DNA from 2 places in the Shewanella sp. ALD9 genome. Region 1 is predicted to be linked to the other one. Evidence: predicted binding sites of a transcription regulator. Region 1 holds the regulator's gene; the other holds the start of a gene.
What was found. Region 1 encodes FliA, which starts transcription of late flagellar genes. Its sites were predicted from a motif close to CTAAAGNTNNNNNNNNNNNNGCCGATA; they were not measured.
Positions count from the first base shown of each region.

Region 2: pomA (flagellar motor protein PomA) is a predicted target of FliA. The motif match lies at 1,776-1,802, and genes of this name have one in related genera.

Region 1 covers NZ_PJCD01000002.1:6,433-9,915, forward strand. Annotated here, with positions in the region: gene CXF88_RS03500 (chemotaxis protein CheA) at 1-406, opposite strand, end outside; gene CXF88_RS03505 (protein phosphatase CheZ) at 422-1,159, opposite strand; gene cheY (chemotaxis response regulator CheY) at 1,173-1,556, opposite strand; gene CXF88_RS03515 (RNA polymerase sigma factor FliA) at 1,601-2,320, opposite strand; gene CXF88_RS03520 (MinD/ParA family protein) at 2,313-3,194, opposite strand; gene flhF (flagellar biosynthesis protein FlhF) at 3,199-3,483, opposite strand, start outside.
Region 2 covers NZ_PJCD01000003.1:203,013-206,495, forward strand. Annotated here, with positions in the region: gene dxs (1-deoxy-D-xylulose-5-phosphate synthase) at 1-465, opposite strand, end outside; gene ispA ((2E,6E)-farnesyl diphosphate synthase) at 488-1,369, opposite strand; gene xseB (exodeoxyribonuclease VII small subunit) at 1,409-1,645, opposite strand; gene pomA (flagellar motor protein PomA) at 1,984-2,751, shown strand; gene CXF88_RS08540 (flagellar motor protein MotB) at 2,755-3,483, shown strand, end outside.

The sequences.
Region 1 (3,483 bases):
TTTCTGAAGGTAATGGCGCACCTGAACTTAATAATTTGAGTTTAGCAAGTAATGCAGAATCAGCAGGGTCTTGTGATTCTCCCTGTTGAGTTTGAGCAAACATGGAATTAATCGCGTCGACCGCTTGCAAAATAATATCCATTAATTCTGCATTTACGCCACGTTTACCGGTGCGTAATAAATCGAACGTGTTTTCAGCTTCATGACACACGTCAACCATCGGTTTTAGACTTAAAAAACCAGCCCCACCTTTAACAGTATGGAATCCACGGAAAATAGCATTGAGTAAATCACTGTCATCAGGATTATTTTCAAGAGCAACTAGCTGCTCCTGTAGAAGCTCTAAAATCTCGCCAGCTTCAATTAAAAAGTCCTGGAGTATCTCTTCATCAACATCAAAAGACATTAAATTGACTCCTAATTAGAAACCCAGACTTGATAGCAGATCGTCTACTTCATCTTGACCTGTCACCACATCTTCACGCAGTTCAGCATGCATGATGGGACCTTCTGCTTCTATTTTATTTTCGTTTATAGTTGGCAATGATTCGGTAGTATGATCTCCGAATACCGTTAGCATTGAGACCAGATTACTTTCTACTTCACGAACTAAATCAATCACTCGACGGATCATTTGCCCCGTCAAATCTTGGAAGTCTTGCGCCATCAAAATTTCATTTAATAACTCGCGAAGACGATTAGAATCATTTTCACTATGTAACATAAACTGCTGAACATCATGACAAAGTGACTTAAACTCACCCATTTCTATGTCACGACGCATCAATTTATCCCACATTGGCGTCACTGATTGTATATTGCTAATGATGGTATCGGCCAAAGGTAGACATTCTTCAACTGCATCCATGGTTTTATTTGCGGCTTGTTCTGTCATGTCGATAACATAGTTCAATCTTTCTTTAGCATCTGGTATTTCGGTATTGGCTAATTCAGATAAACGGTTATCAACTTGAAAATCTTTTAGTGCACTATGGAGTTGTCGAGTTAGCTTACCAACTTCTTCAAAAAGCTCACGCTGCAATGGCGTTGCAAGCTCTCTGATCATTTCATCGGCTTTATCTTGTTGACCCAAGGTAAGCAATTCAACAAGTTCTTGGGCCTGTTCGAGAGTGATTAACCCCGATATTGATGCCTGCATGACTTATCCTTGCTTATGCGAGTCGTTCAAAGATTTTGTCTAACTTTTCTTTTAACGTAGCTGCGGTAAAAGGTTTTACGACATAACCATTTACACCGGCTTGCGCTGCAGCAATAATCTGTTCACGCTTAGCTTCTGCAGTTACCATTAGCACAGGTAAATGCTTTAACGAATCATCTGCACGGATTGCTCTAAGTAAATCAATACCTTGCATTCCAGGCATATTCCAGTCTGTTACCACAAAATCAAAATCGCCTTTTTGTAACATAGGTAGGGCTGTTGAGCCATCATCTGCTTCTTGGGTATTATTAAATCCCAAATCTCGCAACAAGTTCTTAATGATACGCCTCATTGTTGAAAAATCGTCAACAATAAGAATCTTCATATTCTTGTCCAAGGTTTCCTCCGGTGAGCTGACACTCGTTTGCTCTAGATAAGTTATTATTCTTGTGTCCAATGCTTGAGTTTCGCTTTTAATCTGAGCATTGCCTGACTTAATATCTGGCTTACTCGCGATTCGCTAACTTCAAGGATGGCACCGATTTCTTTTAAATTTAATGCTTCGTCGTAATACAACGACAACACTAATGCATCTCTTTCTGGCAATGTCTTAATTGCTTCAACCAATGCAGATTGGAATTGAATTTCAGCAAGCGAGTCAAAGGTTTCATCTGGCGTTTCGTTGTCTGTGATTAACACATCTTGCGACACACCAAGGTCTTCTATGCCTATGATTTTACCAACAGAAACATCATTTAAGATATGATGGTATTCATCGAGAGACATATCAAGTTTTTCAGCAATTTCTGTATCATTGGCATCTCTTCCAAGCAGTTGCCCCAATTCATCAATTGCATGTGCTACTAGACGATTATTACGATGAACTGAGCGCGGAACCCAGTCACCACGTCGAATTTCATCTATCATTGCACCACGAATTCTGATGCCTGCAAAGGTTTCAAACTTGGCCCCTTTACTGTTATCAAATTTAGATGAGGCCTCAAGTAACCCCATCATCCCAGCTTGTAATAAATCATCAAGTTGCACCGATGCTGGTAATCTTGCCAGCATATGATGAGCAATTCTTTTTACCAACGGTGCATACTGTTCAACAATAGACGTTTTGTTATCGAACTGAGTATACGCGGCGGCTTTATTCACTCGTTCTTCCTTCTTGTATCGGCTTACGTTGTACAAGACGTTCAACAAAAAACTCTAAATGACCACCTGGCTGTTGTGGAACTGGCCAAGTCATAATTTTATTGGCTAATCCATGATAAGCAATAGCTGAAGGCGACTTAGGATACGCTTCAACAACTAACTTTTGCTTACGAACAGCTTTACGTAAATTTTCATCGAATGGTATTGTTGCCACTAATTCTAAAGCAACATCTAAAAATCTATCCGTCACTTTACTGAGTTTAGCAAATAATTCCATACCTTCTCGTAAACTACGTACCATATTTGCCACAATTTTGAAGTGGAACACACCATGTTCACGACTTAAAATTTTAATCAGCGCATAAGCATCAGTAATTGATGTTGGTTCGTCGCAAACGACTATCAATACATCCTGTGATGCACGAGAAAAACTCAGCACCATGTCTGATATACCAGCAGCAGTATCCACAATTAAAATATCGAACTGAGTTCGCATTTCACTAAATGCACGGATAAGTCCAGCATGTTGTGCTGGCGACAACTCAACCATCGCTTGAGAACCCGATGTGGCAGGAACAATACCAATACCTTTAGGTCCACGAACAATGATGTCATCTAATTCGGCATCTCCGGACAAAACATGAGATAAATTTTTCTCAGCACGTATCCCAAGCATGACATCGACGTTGGCTAAACCTAAATCGGCATCAAGCACTAATACGCGTTTGCCTTTTTCAGCTAGTGCTACCGCAGTATTAATTGACACACTGGTTTTACCCACTCCGCCTTTACCACCGGATACGGCAATTACTTTAACTTTATCGTTATTTGGTTGATTCATCATACGTAAACCACTTGCTTGATCCCGAGTCATATCTTTACTCAAATGCATAGGCTGTGTCATTAGACCACACTGTGTCTTGTGACGATTGTTGTTCTGTTTCATTTAACGCCGCGAGAGCCTTTTTAGCCAACTCTAACGTATCTGCTACTTTCATGTCCTCAGGAACACGTTGACCGTCAGTAACATAGCTTAATGGTAACTCATTTTGAATCAATACGCTCAATGCACCTGCAATTGATATCGATTCATCTAACTTTGTTAAAATCGCACCCGCTAATGGAATTCGTTTAAAATGTTCTACAGCATCTTGTAACACACG
Region 2 (3,483 bases), on a different contig from region 1:
CATGGCGCCATCACCAATCACAGCAACCACTTTTCGACCCGCACCTTCTTTACCTGCAGCAATCGCCATACCTAAGGCGGCGCTAACAGAGGTGCCAGAGTGACCCACGCTAAACGTATCGTATGGGCTTTCTTCACGCCATGGGAAAGGATGTAAGCCATTCTTTTGTCGAATGGTATGCATCTGTTCACGACGATCGGTAAGGATTTTATGTGGATAAGCTTGATGCCCTACATCCCAAACTAACTGATCAAATGGGGTATTGTAGACATAATGAAGTGCCACAGTTAATTCAACTGTGCCTAAGCCAGAAGCAAAATGTCCGCTAGAAATAGCAACAGACTGAAGTAAGAACTGTCTGAGTTCATCAGACACTTGAGGAAGTAAACCTTGAGGTAACTTCCTTAATTCTTCTGGTGTATTAGCTTTCGCTAGTACTGGAAATTTAGAAATATCGAAGCTCATAGCGAGATTGTCTGACTCTTTATTATAATCTTCGCTCAATAATGTAGTGGGCGAAGTCTGCAATTAACTGGCTATTGTATGGTAATTTAGTCAGCGCTGATAGTGCATCTTGTATTAGTTGTTCTGCACAGGCTTTGGCACCATCGAGACCCAATAGTTTCGGGAAAGTGCTTTTATTCGATTGCTGATCGCTGCCTTGTGGTTTGCCTAGCTCTTCGGTGCTAGCAGTAATATCTAAAATATCATCTTGCACTTGAAAAGCGAGCCCAAGCGTATGGGCATATTTCATCATTAATTTATAATGCTCATCGGGTACGTCAGCAGCGATTAAGGCAAGCTCAACCGCACAACTGATTAACGCTCCGGTTTTTTTATTATGTAATTCGGTTAATCGGTCTAAATTTATACTGTGATCTGTTGCACTCAGATCAATCGCCTGCCCACCGCACATACCTTGATACCCTGAAGCTTTTGCGAGTACTCTGACCATCGCCAGTTGTTGCTTCGGATGTAAGTCATTACAAGGGGCTGTGATAATTTCAAAAGCCAATGTTTGCAACGCATCACCGGCTAAAATCGCGGTGGCTTCGTCAAATGCAATATGAACAGTTGGTTGGCCACGACGAAGTGCATCGTTATCCATTGCCGGTAAGTCATCGTGTATTAATGAATAGGCATGAATACACTCAATAGCAGCCGCGGCTTTATCAAGTGCATTGATATTGACACCGAGCATGTCACCTACACTGTAGACCAAAAATGGTCTTATGCGTTTCCCACCCAATAGCGCACCATGGAGCATCGCTGCTTTTAAATCTGGTGCAGCGTCATCGAGCAGCGTTAAATGTTGGTTAAGAATACCATTAACGCGATTTTGGTATGTTGTTATTGCTTCAGCTAACACGTATCAAGACCTATTATTTAATACACACTATGTTGACGATTATTCACTTTCTACAGTGAACGACGCTAATTCGGCATCATCTTCATTTAATAAGATAGAGACTTTTTGCTGTGCTTGCTCAAGTTTTGCTTGGCTTTGACGTACTAACTTAATGCCACGCTCAAACTGCTTAAGTGCATCATCCAGCGACACTTCACCTTGCTCCAAATGAGCAACAATGGTTTCAAGTTCAGTTAATGATTGTTCAAAACTGAGATTTTCAGGTTTTTTAGCCACGAGTAATATTCCTTTCATTCAGCGTGTGACAAGGTATATCAGCCCAGCGTATCGGTCAAATACAGTCGCTGGTTATTTGCTCAACAGCACGCTTTGTTATTGAATTTTGTTTAGAATGTACAAAAACAAGCTAAACTTGAGCCAAGTTTGTCCGATAACAAGTCATGATTTAAATTTGCTAGCAAAAATAGTATTGAAACTTTTGCTGTAATACATAACGATGGGCATTGTTATCAACACAAAATGCTGTCGGATTATTCGGATCATATAACGTGCGCTAACAGCACGATGGAAGTAGCACAAATAAGCAGCATAATGACTGCGATTGAGGAGAGGTTGTGGATTTAGCTACCCTAATAGGTATTATCGGTGCTTTTGCATTTATTATTGGTGCGATGATCACCAGTGGTGGTATCGGATTATTTATCGATGTACCGTCAATTTTGATTGTTGTGGCAGGCTCTTTATTTGTGGTGATGATGAAATTTAACCTAAAGCAATTTTTAGGTTCAATAAAGATTGGTATGAAAGCCTTCATGTTTAAATTAGATAAACCTGAAGACTTGATAGAACAAGCTGTCACCATGGCTGATGCTGCCCGTAAAGGCGGTTTTTTAGCATTAGAAGAAGCGGTTATTACCAACACCTTTATGCAAAAAGCCGTTGATATGTTAGTTGATGGCCATGACGGTGATGTGGTGCGCAACGCATTAGAAAAAGACATCGCATTAACTGAAGAACGCCACAAAACAGGGGTGGGTATTTTTAAAGCCATGGGCGATGTGGCACCTGCAATGGGCATGATTGGTACTTTAGTTGGTTTAGTGGCGATGCTATCTAACATGGACGATCCAAAGTCTATTGGACCTTCAATGGCAGTGGCATTGTTAACGACTCTTTACGGCGCGGTGATTGCCAACATGATCGCCATCCCGATGGCAGATAAATTATCATTGCGGATGAATGAAGAATTGCTTAATCGTAATTTAATTATGGATGCAGTATTAGCGATTCAAGATGGACAGAATCCACGGGTTATTGAAGGCTTTTTGAAGAACTATTTGGCTGAAAGTGTGCGAAAAATCGATACAACGGACGGAGAGTAACTCATGGCTAAGGCCAAGTGTGATTGTCCACCCGCTGGCGCCCCTATGTGGCTTGCCACATTTGCAGACTTAATGTCGTTGCTGATGTGTTTCTTCGTGTTGTTGTTAGCGTTCTCTGAAATGGACGTGATGAAGTTTAAACAAATCGCTGGTTCAATGAAGTATGCATTCGGGGTACAAAACAAAGTTGAAGTAAAAGACATTCCTAAGGGGACGTCTGTTATTGCGCTTGAATTCCGCCCAGGTCGCCCCGATCCCACTCCAATAGAGATCATTAATCAACAAACCAATGAAATGACTCAGCCGACGATAGAATATCAGGCGGGTGAAGAAGACAGCGCGGGTGGGACTCAAAAACAGAATGGTGAGCAACGCGGTGGCAATGCAGCCGCAACAGCGCAACAAGAAGCTGAAGCCGTTAAAAAAGACGCTGCCTCTTCGCAAGAAAACATTAATGATCAAGTTAAAAAAATGGCTGAAAAACTCAATGAAGAAATTGTCGATGGCGCCATTGAAATTGAATCTTTAGGCCAACAAATTATTATCCGTATCCGTGAGAAAGGCTCTTTTGCTTCGGGCTCAGGCTTTTTACAACCTAAGTTCAAACCTATTGTGCGCTCAATTGGTGAATTATTAAAAGATGTCCCTGGGATTATTACGGTGTCGGGTCACACTGATGGTGCTGATATTAATAATGAGCTTTACAGTTCAAACTGGGAACTATCAAGCCAA